DNA from 3 places in the Pseudarthrobacter sp. L19 genome. Region 2 is predicted to be linked to each of the others. Evidence: riboswitches for the same ligand, from Rfam matches in the RefSeq annotation. Region 2 holds a riboswitch; each other region holds the start of a gene.
What was found. Region 2 has a riboswitch for S-adenosylmethionine ahead of ACRQ5B_RS07240 (DUF1737 domain-containing protein). Riboswitches for the same ligand answer to the same signal wherever they lie in the genome.

Region 1: another riboswitch for S-adenosylmethionine. It lies ahead of ACRQ5B_RS11610 (aminotransferase class V-fold PLP-dependent enzyme); the one in region 2 lies ahead of ACRQ5B_RS07240 (DUF1737 domain-containing protein).
Region 3: another riboswitch for S-adenosylmethionine. It lies ahead of metX (homoserine O-acetyltransferase MetX); the one in region 2 lies ahead of ACRQ5B_RS07240 (DUF1737 domain-containing protein).

Annotation. Positions count from the first base shown of each region.
Region 1 is NZ_CP193935.1:2,439,534-2,444,112, reverse strand. Features, by position in the region: gene rsgA (ribosome small subunit-dependent GTPase A) at 1-160, shown strand, start outside; gene hisN (histidinol-phosphatase) at 251-1,063, shown strand; SAM riboswitch class IV at 1,162-1,274, shown strand; partial or broken gene ACRQ5B_RS11610 (aminotransferase class V-fold PLP-dependent enzyme) at 1,309-2,723, shown strand; gene ACRQ5B_RS11605 (class I SAM-dependent methyltransferase) at 2,779-3,537, shown strand; partial or broken gene ACRQ5B_RS11600 (Nramp family divalent metal transporter) at 3,615-4,579, shown strand, end outside.
Region 2 is NZ_CP193935.1:1,547,461-1,552,039, reverse strand. Features, by position in the region: gene cls (cardiolipin synthase) at 1-1,178, opposite strand, end outside; gene ACRQ5B_RS07245 (aminodeoxychorismate lyase) at 1,270-2,220, shown strand; SAM riboswitch class IV at 2,346-2,458, shown strand; partial or broken gene ACRQ5B_RS07240 (DUF1737 domain-containing protein) at 2,562-2,720, shown strand; gene ACRQ5B_RS07235 (rhodanese-like domain-containing protein) at 2,738-3,145, shown strand; gene ACRQ5B_RS07230 (O-succinylhomoserine sulfhydrylase) at 3,142-4,353, shown strand; gene ACRQ5B_RS07225 (glutamate--cysteine ligase 2) at 4,382-4,579, opposite strand, start outside.
Region 3 is NZ_CP193935.1:175,533-180,111, forward strand. Features, by position in the region: gene ACRQ5B_RS00875 (NADP-dependent oxidoreductase) at 1-152, opposite strand, end outside; gene ACRQ5B_RS00880 (MFS transporter) at 325-1,707, opposite strand; partial or broken gene metX (homoserine O-acetyltransferase MetX) at 1,899-3,046, opposite strand; SAM riboswitch class IV at 3,060-3,175, opposite strand; gene ACRQ5B_RS00890 (bifunctional o-acetylhomoserine/o-acetylserine sulfhydrylase) at 3,359-4,579, opposite strand, start outside.

The DNA.
Region 1 (4,579 bases), 890 kb from region 2:
GCACGACGCCACCGCCGTCAATTGCGGCGTGGACGCGTGGGTGCAGGCCGGCCACGCGGGGCCCTCGGGCCCGGCCCGGCTGGCCTCTCTGCGCCGCCTGCTGGGCACCGACCCGCGGCACGAAGCCCAGGAGACCAAGGAACTGGGCACCGTCTCCTGACCGCTCGTCGCCTCTCCGCTGCTCTGCCGATCCGGCCGTCGGGGACGTGGCCTCCCCGGCCGGGGCGCGTTTAGACGGTAGTTTGGAAGCATGAGCCAACCCGCGTCGAGCTACAACGATGACCTGCGCCTTGCCCACGTCCTGGCGGACTCGGTCGATTCCCAGACCATGAGCCGCTTCAAGGCCCTTGACCTCAAAATCGAGACGAAGCCGGACCTGACGCCGGTCACCGACGCCGACAAGGCCGCCGAGGAAGCCATCCGCGGCCAGCTTTCCCGCTCCCGCCCCCGCGATGCCGTGTTGGGCGAGGAATTCGGCAGCTCGGGCCACGGCTCCCGCCGCTGGATCATCGACCCGATCGACGGCACCAAGAACTTCGTGCGCGGCGTCCCGGTCTGGGCCACCCTGATCGCCTTGGTGGACGAGGGCGAGCCGGTGGTCGGCGTCGTCAGCGCCCCTGCCCTCGGCAAGCGCTGGTGGGCCGCCAAGGGCGCCGGTGCCTACACGGGCCGCTCGCTGGCCGCCGCCACCCGGCTGCGGGTCTCCAACGTCTTGGACCTCTCGGACGCCTCCCTCTCCTACTCCAGCCTCGGCGGCTGGAAGCAGCGCGGCAACCTCGACGAATTCCTGGGCCTGACCGAGGAAGTCTGGCGCACCCGCGCCTACGGCGACTTCTGGTCCTACTGCCTGGTGGCCGAGGGCGCCGTCGACATCGCCTGCGAACCGGAGCTGAACCTCTACGACATGGCCGCCCTGGTCCCGATCGTCACTGAGGCCGGCGGCCGGTTCACCTCCCTCGAGGGCGAGGACGGCCCGTTCGGCGGCAACGCCCTGGCCACGAACTCGATCCTGCACTCCGAGGTCCTCAAGCGGCTCAACCCCAACCTCGACGACCTGCTCTAGAGCAGGGCCTTTTCTGGGGGCCGGTTCCGCGTAACACAGCGCTTCACATTGCCGCGCCCCTTTCCGGGGCGCGGCACTTGTGTCCTAGGCTCGAAACAGGTCACGAGTGCCAGCGCTAAACCCCGGTTTGCTGGCCGGCAACCCTCTTTCGCGGCGGGGTGCCCCGGGTGACGACCTGGCCGGTCCGGAGCGGACCCGGCAAGCGCGGATCCCCTGCACGCGGGGTCCTTTTCGAGCGAGGTCCCATGTCGACTGCCATTTTTTCGTCCCCAGCATCCACCCCCACGGCCGTATCTGCCGCCCGCGCCCCGCTGGCCGCCGTGACCGGCGCCGAGATCCAGGCTCCGCTGATCCAGGGCGGCCACGTCCGCTACGCCAATCTGGACTACGGCGCCTCGACCCCCGCCCTGTCCGTGGTCTCCGCCTACCTCAACGAGATCCTGCCCTACTACGCCAGCGTCCACCGCGGTGCCGGCTACGCCTCCCAGCTGAGTACCTCGGTCTACGAGAACGCGCGGACCATCGTGCGGGACTTCGTCGGCGGCCGGCCCGACGACGCGGTCATCTTCACCCGGAACACCACCGATTCGCTGAACCTCCTGGCCGGGTGCCTGCCCACCGCCGGCGGCCGGCACCTGGGCGAGGTCCTGTACCTGGACATCGAACACCACGCGAACCTGCTGCCGTGGCAGGGCGTTCCGCACCGCAGCGTCGTCGCCGCGCCCACCCTGGCCGGGACGCTGGCGCGGCTCCGGGCGGAGCTGGCCGCAGGCGGCATCAGCCTGCTCGCGGTCACGGGCGCGTCGAATGTCACCGGCGAGATCCTGCCCGTCCGGGAGCTGGCGGCGCTGGCGCACGAGCACGGGGCCCGGATTGTCGTCGACGCCGCGCAGCTGGCCCCGCACCGCCGGATCGACGTCGCGGCCGACGGCATCGACTACGTCGCCTTCTCGGGGCACAAGCTCTACGCCCCGTTCGGCGCGGGTGTCCTGGTGGGGCGGCCGGACTGGCTCGACGCCGGAACGCCGCACCTGGCAGGCGGCGGCGCCGTCCGCGACGCCCGGCTGGACGCCGTCAGCTGGACCACCGGACCGGCACGGCACGAGGGGGATCACCCAACGTCCTCGGCGCGGCCGCCCTGGCCCGCGCCACGCAGGCGGTCGCCGCCCTGGACGAAGCATCCTGGCACGGCCATGAGGATGCCATCCGGTCCTTCCTTGCCGACGGCCTGCGGGAGATCGACGGCGTGAGCGTGCACCACATCTTCGAGGAGACCGACCGCGGGGACGGCCACGGGACCATCGGCGTGGTGAACTTCTCGGTCGCGGGGTACGACGCCGGCCTCGTCGCCGCGTACCTGTCCGCCGAGCACGGGATCGGCGTGCGGGACGGCCGGTTCTGCGCGCATCCGCTGCTCAAGCGGCTGGGCCTTCCCGCCGGGTCGCTGCGCGCCAGCTTCGGCCTCGGCTCCCGGCTCGAGGACGCCGAGCGGCTGCTGGCCGCGCTGCGGACGCTACGACGGGACGGCCTGGGCTGGGACTACGTGGTGGATGCCGGGCGCTGGGTACCGGCGAACGACACCCGCAGCTACCCGCACTGGGCGCCCAACACCCCCGGCACCGCCGGGGCAGCCCCCTGCACCCTCGACGGCCCCGAATAGCCGGTTTACGGTAGATTCGACGGGTATCTTCCCGAGCTGCCGAAGGAGAGTTCACGTGGCAGGCGGCGGCCCCAAACTGCATCAGACCCGGCGGAAGGAGCTCGGAGCGAGCTTCCAGGACGGCGGGGAACACTATGACCGGGTGCGGCCCGGCTATCCCGCCGACTCCGCCGACTGGCTGATCCCCGCCGGAGCCCGGGACGCGGCCGACGTCGGTGCGGGCACCGGAAAGTTCACCGCCCTCCTCGTGGACCGCGGCCTGGCCACGGCCGCCGTCGACCCATCGGCGGACATGCTGGACCAGCTCCGCGCAATCCTCCCGGGCGTTCCGGCCACGGTGGGGACCGCCGAACACACCGGGCTCCCGGCGTCGGCGTTCGACCTGGTGACGGTGGCGCAGGCCTGGCACTGGTGCGAGCCGCTGCAGGCCAGCACCGAGGCCGCCCGCATCCTGCGGCCGCACGGGGTGCTCGGGCTGATCTGGAACCAGCTGGACACCTCCGTACCGTGGGTGCACCGGCTGTCCCGGATCATGCACGCCGGGGACGTCCACAAACCCTCGTTCCGCCCACCGGTCGGGCCCGAGTTCACCGGGCTGGAGAGCCACCTGACCCGGTGGGAGGACCCGGTGACGCCGGAGGAGATCCTGGAGCTGGCCAAGTCCCGCAGCTACTTCCTGCGGGCCGGGGAGGCCACCCGGGCCAAGGTGCTGGCCAACCTCCAGTGGTACCTGTACGAGCACCTCGGTCACGGTCCCGGCGAGACGCTGGCCCTGCCCTACCTCACCCAAAGCTGGCGCGTGGTCAAGGTCTGAGCCTATGATTTCGGTATGCCTAACTTTTTGTTCAGGCATACGGAAATCATTGGACCCATCAGCCGCAGGAGCCTGCAATGTTGCACCTCGCCGGACAGGATCCCGCCGCCGGCGGCCGGAGCCCGGTCCGTGGCAGGAAGGGGCACCGCCGCGCCCTGCTGGGGCTGCTGGGACCGGCCTTCGTCGCCGCGATCGCCTACGTGGACCCCGGCAATGTGGCGGCCAACCTTACCGCCGGCGCCCAGTTCGGCTACCTGCTGGTCTGGGTGCTGGTGGTGGCCAACGTCGTCGCCGTCCTGGTGCAGTACCAGTCCGCCAAGCTCGGCATCGTCACGGGCCGCAGCCTGCCGGAATTGCTCGGGGAACGCCTGCGTCCCGGCTGGCGGCGCGCCTTCTGGGTCCAGGCCGAGATCGTCGCGGCCGCCACTGACCTGGCCGAGGTGGTGGGCGGCGCCGTCGCCCTCTACCTGCTCTTCGGCCTCCCCCTCCCCTGGGCGCCGTCGTCGTCGGCGGCATCTCCATGGCGCTGCTGGCCATGCAAAGCCGGAACCGGCAGCGGCCCTTCGAGCTGGTGATCATGGGCCTGCTGGGCATCATCACGGTGGGCTTCCTGGCCGGGCTGTTCATCAGCCCGCCGGACCCGTCCGGGGTCCTCTCCGGACTGGTCCCCGGGTTCCGCGGCCCGGACACCGTGCTGCTGGCCGCCAGCATGCTGGGCGCAACCGTCATGCCGCACGCCATTTACGTCCACTCCGCGCTCTCCCGGGACCGGCACCGCCCGGACCGCCACCGGCACGTTCCGCAGCACGCGCTGGACCGGCTGGTCCGCGCCACCCGCTGGGACGTCATCGCGGCGCTGGCCGTGGCCGGGATCGTCAACATCGGCATGCTGCTGCTGGCCGCGTCGACCCTCGGCGGGGTGGAGGGCACGGACAGCATCGAGGGCGCCCACGCCGCCATCAGCGCCAGCCTGGGACCGGTGGTGGGTGTGGTTTTCGCGGTCGGACTGCTCGCCTCCGGCCTGGCTTCGACCTCGGTGGGC
Region 2 (4,579 bases):
AGCAGTGCCTGGTAATAGGACTGCTGGGCGTGGTGGACCAGGAACTGGTCGCCCTTTTCGGAGACGAAGAGTTCGACGTCGACGCCGCGTTGGGCCGCCGTCGTCACGGCGTACAGCAGTGAATCGTCCGGGACGAAGTAGGGGCTGCAGATGGAGAGCTTGTGCTGCGCGGAGTAGATCAGGGTGTTGAAGAGGCGGAGGTTGTTCTCCGTGATGAACCCGGGGCCGCTGGGAACCACCTGCGCGGTGATGTGGCCGGGCACCGACTCGGGCCGGTGGCCGAGTTGGTGCTCGAGCGACTCGTCGGTCTCGCTGAGCCAGTCGGTGGCGAAGATGACGTTCAGGGTGGTGACGATCTGGCCGCGCATGCAGGCCATCAGCTCCACCCACTCGCGGCCCACCTTGCGGTGCCGCGGGTTGTTGTAGGAGGGCTCAATCAGGTTCTGCGAGCCGGTGAAGGCCACCTCGCCGTCGATCACCATGATCTTGCGGTGGTTGCGCAGGTCCGGGCGGCGCCACTGGCCGTGGACGGGCCGCAGCGGAAGCATCGGCCGCCAGCGGATCTTGCTGGCCTTGAGCCGTGCGATCAGCTTGCTGTAGCCCTGGATCCGGAGGGTGCCCAAGTGGTCGAACAGCAGCCGGACCTCGACGCCGCGTTCGGCGGCCTCCTCCAGCGCCGTCAGCAGCTCATCGGTGACATGGTCGGAGCTGAGGATGTAGAACTCGGCGTTGATGAAGCTCTTGGCTTCGCGGGCCGCGGCGGCCATGGCCGCGATCGAATCGGGGTAGCCGGGCAGCAGTTCGACGCTGTTGTTGTCCACCATGGGCAGCGATCCCAGGGTCTTGTTCAGCTCCGCGGCGGAGGCCACCCATTCGGGGCCGTCGTAGCGGCTTTCGACGGCGGCCAGTTCGGAGGTGCCGGCGCGGATCCGGGTGTTGACGGCCTCCTGCTGGGCACGGCGGCGGCGGGAGAGCCGGAAGTTGCCGAACAGCAGGAAGAGCACCAGGCCTACCGAGGGGATGACGAAGATGCCCAGGAGCCACGCCATGGCGGTTGTGGGGCGGCGGTTGCCGGGGATGATACCCAGCGCCAGCACGCGGATGGCGAGGTCGATCAGCGTGAGGATCAGGATCGCCCAGGACGGGAGAGACCCCACGAACGGTAAAGGCCAGAGCACAGGCGAACCCCTCAAGTTCCAGACCCGCGGAACAGTTCCGGAACGGGCAATTTGCAAATCTTATCCCGGCGCGCCGCACTAAGCTGAAGCCATGACTACGTCCGCCTCCGCTCCCGCCAACGCCACGGTGCTGGTCTTCCTCAATCCCGCGTTCGAGGACGGCCGAGTCGCCGACTCCTCCAAGCCGCAGCTGATGGCCACGGACCAGGGTGCCACCCGCGGCGACGGCATCTTCGAATCCCTCCTGGCCGTGGGCGGCCAGCCGCGCAAACTGCCGCGGCACCTGGCCCGGCTGGCCGGTTCGGCGCGGACGCTGGAGCTGGATATTCCGGCGGAGGACGCCTGGCGGAAGGCCATCGCGACGGCGCTCCGGGAGTTCCGTGCGGGCGCCCCCGAGGACGGCGACGACGAGGTGGTGGTGAAGCTGATCGCCACCCGCGGTGTCGAGGGCTCCGCCGTCCCGACCTGCTGGGTGCAGGCCTCCACCCCGCCCGCGGCCGGCCGCGCGCAGCGCGAGAGCGGCATCGACGTGATCCTGCTGGACCGCGGCTATGACAGCGAGGTGGGCGAGCGCGCGCCGTGGCTGCTGCTCGGCGCGAAGACCCTCTCCTACGCGGTCAACATGGCCGCGCTGCGCTACGCCCACCACCAGGGCGCCGACGACGTCATCTTCACGTCCTCGGACGGCCGGGTGCTGGAGGGCCCGACGTCGACCGTGCTGCTGGCGCATCTGGAGACGGCCGACGACGGCGAGGGCGGGACCCGAACGGTGCGCCGCCTGATCACCCCGCAGCTGGACAGCGGCATCCTCCCCGGCACCTCGCAGGGCGCCCTGTTCGCCGCCGCGAAGGCCGCCGGCTGGGAGCTGGGCTACGGCCCGCTGGTGCCGGAGGACCTCTACGACGCCGACGCCGTGTGGCTGATCTCCAGCATCCGGCTGCTGGCGCCGGTCAACCACATCGACGGCAAGGAAATCGGCACCGCCGACGTCCGCCGCCAGCTGACCGCCGAACTGAACGAACTGTTCGCCACGGTCCAGTAGCGCTGTTGAGTAGGTCGACTCGGTCGGCCGACGGGATCCGACAGCTGCGGACGGCGGCCTCCCGTGACCGAACATGACGGGGCCGCCGCGCGGGCGCGGGCCCAAGGGTGCTAGGTTTTTTGCAGAGTAATGAGAACCGGCGCCAAGCCCTGACTGGCCGGTCGGCAACCCTCCTTTTGCGGCGGGGTGCCTCAGGTGACTACTCGGCAATCGACCATTCGAGCTGCAAGCGTGAACGTAAGGAGTTTGTCGTGTCCGACGCGACCCCGCCCCCAGTCCCCACCCCCGGAACCGGCGCCCCGGCCACCCCTCCCGCGCAGGCGGCCGCCCCCGCGGAGCGGCTGGCCTACCGGCTGTTGACCGGCCCCGACGACCGCAGCTTCTGCGAGCGGATCTCGGCGGCCCTTGCCGACGGGTACGTGCTGCACGGCAGCCCGGCCGCAACCTTCAATGGCACCTCGGTGATCGTGGCGCAGGCCCTGGTGCTGCCGGCCGCCGTCGACGGACGGGCAGGAGCATGAGCTACGCCGGGGACCTGACCCCGCAAGAGGCCTGGGAACGGGTGCAGTCCGGCGCGGTGCTGGTGGACGTCCGCACCCGGGCCGAGTGGGCGCAGATCGGCGTCCCGGTGACCGGCGGCGCGGCCGCGGAGCCGGTGTTCATCGAGTGGACCCGGGCCGGCGGCGTGCCGAACGAGGACTTCCTGGACGAGCTCCGGCAGCACGTCCCGGCCGACGCCGAGCTGCTCTTCCTCTGCCGGTCCGGGGCCCGCTCCGTCGCGGCGGCAGGGGCTGCGACGGCGGCGGGATTCACCGTCTACAACGTGCTGGACGGGTTCGAGGGCCAGCCGGATAGGTCCGGCGTCCGCCGCGTCAACGGCTGGAAGAACGTGGGCCTGCCGACCGACGGGACCCGCACGGCATGAGTTTCAATCCCGAGGCCGCGGGCTGGAGCCCGGACACCCAGGCCGTCCGTGGCGGCCTGGACCGGACCGGCTTCCAGGAAACCACCGAGCCGATCTTCCTCAACTCCGGCTTCGTCTACGAATCCGCCGCCGCCGCGGAGCGGGCCTTCACCGGCGAGGACGAGCGGTTCGTTTACTCCCGCTACGGCAACCCCTCGGTGGCCACCTTCCAGGAGCGGCTCCGCCTGCTCGAGGGCACCGAGGCGTGTTTCGCGACGGCGTCGGGCATGTCCGCGGTATTCACCGCCCTCGGCGCGCTGCTCGGGGCCGGGGACAGGGTGGTCGCCGCCCGTTCCCTGTTCGGCTCCTGCTTCGTGATCCTCAACGAGATCCTGCCGCGCTGGGGCGTGGAGACCGTCTTCGTCGACGGCCCGGACCTGGAGCAGTGGCGTGAAGCGCTCTCGACGCCGACCACCGCCGTGTTCTTCGAGTCGCCGTCGAACCCGATGCAGGAGATCGTGGACATCGCCGCCGTGAGCGGGCTGGCGCACGCCGCCGGCGCCACCGTGGTGGTCGACAATGTCTTCGCCACCCCGCTGCTGCAGCGCTGCACGGACTTCGGCGCGGACGTGGTGGTCTACTCCGGCACGAAGCACATCGACGGCCAGGGCCGGGTGCTGGGCGGCGCGATCCTGGGCAGCAAGGAGTTCATCGAGGGCCCGGTCCGGCAGCTGATGCGCCACACCGGACCGGCGCTGTCCGCCTTCAACGCCTGGGTGCTGACCAAGGGCCTGGAAACCATGTCGCTGCGGGTCAACCACGCCTCCGCCTCGGCGCTGCGGCTGGCAGAGTGGCTCGAGGAGCAGCAGGCCGTGACCTGGGTGAAGTACCCGCTCCTGGCCTCCCACCCGCAGCACGAGCTGGCCGCCAAACAGATGAAGTCCGGCGGGACGGTGCTGACCTTCGAACTGGCTCCCCCGGCCGGCCGGTCCGCCAAGGATGCTGCCTTCGAGCTGCTGGACGGGCTGCGGATCATCGACATCTCCAACAACCTGGGCGACTCGAAATCGCTGATCACGCACCCGGCCACCACCACACACCGGGCCATGGGCCCGGAGGGTCGGGCAGCTATCGGGTTGAGCGACGGCGTGGTGCGGCTCTCCGTGGGACTGGAGGACCCGGAGGACCTGATCCGGGACCTGGGCCAGGCCCTGGCGCGGGTCCGGTAATCCGCAGTAGCGGCGTGGAACGTGCGGCCTAGAACCGGCGGACGGGTGCCAGCGCGGGCAGCGGCCCGGTTGCGGTGCCGGCCTCGGGCACCTCCCCGCCGACCGTGGTCCGCACGGCCTCGCCGACGACGGCGCCGAGACCGGCGCGGCGCTGCAGCTCCGCCCCGGTGCCCTCCGCCAGGATCCGCTCCACCCCGGCGCGCGCCAGGCCCAGCTCGCCCTGGTC
Region 3 (4,579 bases), 1.4 Mb from region 2:
TGCTTGAACTCACCGGCACGGATCTTCTCGTCCAGCGCGTTGACGCCGGCGGCCTGCATCCGGATGAGGACGTCCCTGGGGCCGACGGCGGGTTCGGGCGCCTCGATTTCCTGCACCGGGCCCTTGTACTTGGTGACGGCAAACGCTTTCATGGCTGATCCCTTGGTGTCGTGAAGGCCCGGATAATGCTTACCGAGCACTCTCAATATTGAGCGCACTCAGTAATATTGTCAAGGCCCCCACAAGAGCAGCCCCCGTCTCCCGCGGTGCGGTGACGGGGGCTGCCGTGAAGCGTTTTAGAGTTTGCCTGTTACTTGATGCCTGTTACTTCTTGCCTGCGGCAAGGAGGTCTGCGGTGCCCTGGGCGTCGGCGGCGTCGACGTCGTGCAGGGAGATGCCGCGGGTTTCCTTCAGGAAGAGCACCGCGACGGCGGTGATCGCGCAGGCGATCGCCAGATAGATGGCGACCGGGACGGAGGACTTGTACTCACCCAGCAGCGCGACGGCGATGATCGGGGCGAGCGAGCCGGCCACGATCGAGGTGACCTGGTAACCGAGGGAGACGCCGGAGTAACGCATCCGGGTCGGGAACATCTCGGCCATGATGGCCGGCTGGCCGGCGTACATCAGGGCGTGGAACAGCAGGCCGATGATGACAGAGGCCAGGATGATGAAGTCGTTGCCGGTATCCATCATCGGGAAGGCGAAGAAGCCCCAGGTGGCACCGAGGACTGCGCCGGCCATGTAGACCGGGCGGCGGCCCAGGCGGTCGGAGAGCCGGCCCACCATCGGAACCACGGAGAAGTGGATCGCGTGCGCCACCAGCAGCAGGAGCAGGATGCGGGTGGTGTCCGCGTGGACCACGGTCTTCAGGTAGGTGATGGAGAAGGTCACCACGAGGTAGTAGAGGATGTTTTCCGCGAAGCGCAGGCCCATGGCGGTGAAGACGCCGCGGGGGTAGCGGCGGAAGACCTCGGCGACGCCGTAGCCCTTGTGGCCGGCTTCGACCTCCTTGCGGGCCTCAAGGAAGATCGGGGCGTCGTTGACCTTGGTGCGGATGTAGTAGCCGATCAGGACGATCACGGCGGAGAGCCAGAACGCCACGCGCCAGCCCCAGCCGAGGAAGTCGGCGGAGGACAGGGTGGAGGAGAGGACGAACAGCACCGCGGTGGCGAAGAGGTTACCCAGCGGCACGGCGGACTGCGGCCAGCTGGCCCAGAAGCCACGGGACTTGCTGGGGCTGTGCTCGGCCACCAGCAGGACGGCGCCGCCCCACTCACCGCCGACGGCGAAGCCCTGGGCGAAGCGCAGGAAGACCAGGAGGGCCGGGGCCCAGTAACCGATCTGGGCGAAGGTGGGCAGGCAGCCCATCAGGAAGGTGGAGACACCCACCAGGATGATGCTCAGCTGGAGCAGCTGCTTGCGGCCGAACTTGTCACCGAAGTGGCCGAAGACGATGCCGCCGATGGGGCGGGCGACGAAACCGACGGCGTAGGTCAGGAAGGCGGCCAGGATGCCGTCCAACTCGGTCTGGGAATTGGGGAAGAAGGCCTTGCCGAAGACCAGGGTGGCGGCGGAGGCGTAGAGGAAGAATTCGTACCACTCCACCACCGTGCCGGCCATGGAGGCGGCGACGACTTTCTTGAGGCCGGACGCCTTGACGTCGGTTTCCTCTGCGCGCCTCGCGGCGGCGTTTTCCGTGCTCATAAGAACTCCTTCGGTGTCGCCATCGACACCCTGCGGCTTACTGGGCTGACTCCGTGTGAGTTGGACCACACGCGGTCATTCTCCACGAGTATGGAGTGTCACCGCCGGAGCCTCAACGACCAATCGCGCAGAGCCTATCTGCAAAATTGCACATCAGTCCCCGGCAAGAGCCTGCGAAGAAGCCGTAAGGCTCAGGCGAAGAACGCCTCCCGGAGGACGCCGCCCAGCTGGCCGATCTCGGTCAGGAACCCGTCATGGCCGATCGGGGCGGAAATGACGTGCACGGGCACCTCCCCGGCAGGGCCGCCGCGAGCTCCCGGGACTGTTCGGGAAAGTACAGTCGGTCCGAGTCCACGGCGGCGATGAAGAACTCGGCGGTGGCCCCGGCGAGCGCCTGCTGCAGGCTTCCGCGGCCACGGGCGACGTCGTGGCTCATCAGCGCCTCGGTGATGGCGATGTAGCTGTTGGCGTCGAAGCGCTGCACCAGTTTGTTGCCCTGGTGGTCCAGGTAGCTCTCCACCTGGTAGCGGCCGCGGCCGGACAGCGGGCCGGGTGCGAGCGGGGTCTCGCCGTCCTGCCCGGTCCGGCCGAAGCGGCCCTCCAGTTCGGCAGCGGAGCGGTAGGTGATGTGCGCGATGCGCCGGGCCAGCGCCAGGCCCTCGTGCGGCTCGGGCCCGCCGTAGTAGTCGCCGCCATTGAAGCGCGGGTCCTGCCGGATCGCGAGGGTCTGGGCCTGGGCGAAGGCGATCTGCTCGGCGGTGCTGTAGGCGCCGACGGCGATCACGGCGCAGCGGCCCACGCGTTCCGGGTAGCTGACGGCCCACTCCAGTGCCCGGGCGCCGCCGAGGGAGCCGCCGAGCACGGCGTGCCAGCGGTTGATCCCCAGCGCGTCGGCCATCCGGGCCTCGGCCGCGGTGCTGTCCCGCAGGGTGACGAGCGGGAAACGGGACCCCCAGGGCCGGCCGTCGGGTGCCGGCGTGGACGGGCCGGTGGAGCCGTAGCAGCCGCCGAGGATGTTGATGGACACCACGAAGTACCGGTCCGTGTCCACGGGCGCGCCGGGGCCGGCGAGCTGTTCCCACCAGCCGGGTTCCCCGCCGGCGCCGCGGGTGACGTGGGTGTCCCCGGTGAGGGCGTGTTCGATCAGGACGGCGTTGGAGGCGTCCGCGTTCAGGGTGCCCCAGGTCTCGTAGGCCAGCACCACCTCCGGCAGGACGGCCCCGGATTCGAGTTCCAAAGCGCCGACGGACACGTACTGCACGGTGCCGTCGGGGACGGCGGTGTTTCCTGCTGCGGGACTGGTGGCGGGTACACCCGTTCGGGTGACGGCAATCGTCATGTTAAAAGACCTCACTTCGCGCTTGCCTGCCGTCAGTTGACCGGCAGGCCAGGTCTTCACCCGGGGCACCCCGCCGCAAAAGGAGGGTTGCCGGCCAGCAAGCCGGGGCTGTCGCTGGCACTCATGACCTGCACCGAGTGTACGAAAGAGGGCGGTGCCGTGGCCAAGATTGTGACTTGCATGTGACAGCCGCCCGCCCGGCCGCGCCGTTTCCCCACCTTTGGGCGCCGCGGCCGGCGGGTCGCCGCGGACACGCCGCGCCGGCCGCCGTCGGGCCCGCAAAGGTGGGGAAATCCGGCAGGGGTCCCGGGACTAGCCGGCCTTCGCGGCGCGGAAGCCGGCGTCGAGGTCCGCCAGGATGTCGTCGATGTGCTCCAGGCCAACCGAGAGCCGGACCAGGCCCGGGTGGACGCCCGCCACCGCCTGCTGCTCCGGGGTGAGCTGGCTGTGCGTGGTCGACGCCGGGTGGATCACCAGTGAGCGCACGTCGCCGATGTTCGCCACGTGCGAGTGCAGCTCCAGGGCGTCGACGAAGCGCTTGCCGGCCTCCACTCCCCCGGCGATGACGAAGGAGACGACGGCGCCCGTGCCGCGCGGACCGTACTTCCTGCCGCGCTCGTACCAGGGGCTCGAGGGCAGTCCCGCGTAGGCGACCGATTCGGCGTCGTCCCGGCCCTCAAGCCATTCGGCCACCCGGGTGGCGTTGGCGACGTGCCGCTCCACCCGCAGGCTCAGCGTCTCGATGCCCTGGGCGATCAGGAAGGCGTTGAAGGGCGCGACGGCGGAGCCGAGGTCGCGCAGCAGCTGCACCCGTGCCTTGAGGATGTAGGAGAGGTTGGCCCCCAGTGCGCCGTCCGCGCCCAGGTCCCGGGCGTAGACCAGGCCGTTGTAGCTGGGGTCGGGGGTGTTGAAACCGGGGTACCGCTCCGGGTCCGCGCCGAAGTCGAACTTCCCGGAGTCCACGATCACGCCGGCGATCGCCGAGCCGTGGCCGCCGAGGTACTTGGTGGCCGAGTGCACCACGATGTCCGCGCCCCACTCCAGCGGGCGGATCAGGTACGGGGTGGCCAGGGTGTTGTCCACGATCAGTGGCACCCCCGCCTGGTGGGCCACGTCCGAGATGCCCTCGATGTCCAGGACGTCCTGGCGCGGGTTGGAGACCACCTCGCCGAAGAACAGCTTGGTGTTCGGCTGCACGGCCTCGCGCCACTGGTCCAGGTTGTCCGGGTCCGCCACGAAGGTCACGGAGATGCCGAACTTCTTCAGCGTGTGGGCCAGCAGGTTGTAGGTGCCGCCGTAGAGGCTGGGGCTGGCCACCACGTGGTCCCCGGCCTCGGCGATGTTGAGGATGGCGAAGGTTTCCGCCGCCTGCCCGGAACTGAGCAGCAGCGCGCCGAGGCCGCCCTCCAGGCTGGCGATGCGCTGTTCGACGGCGTCCTGGGTGGGGTTGCCGATCCGGGTGTAGATGGGGGCGAGCTCGGCCAGGGCGAACCGGTTCGCGGCGCTCTCGGCGCTCGGGAAGACGAACGACGT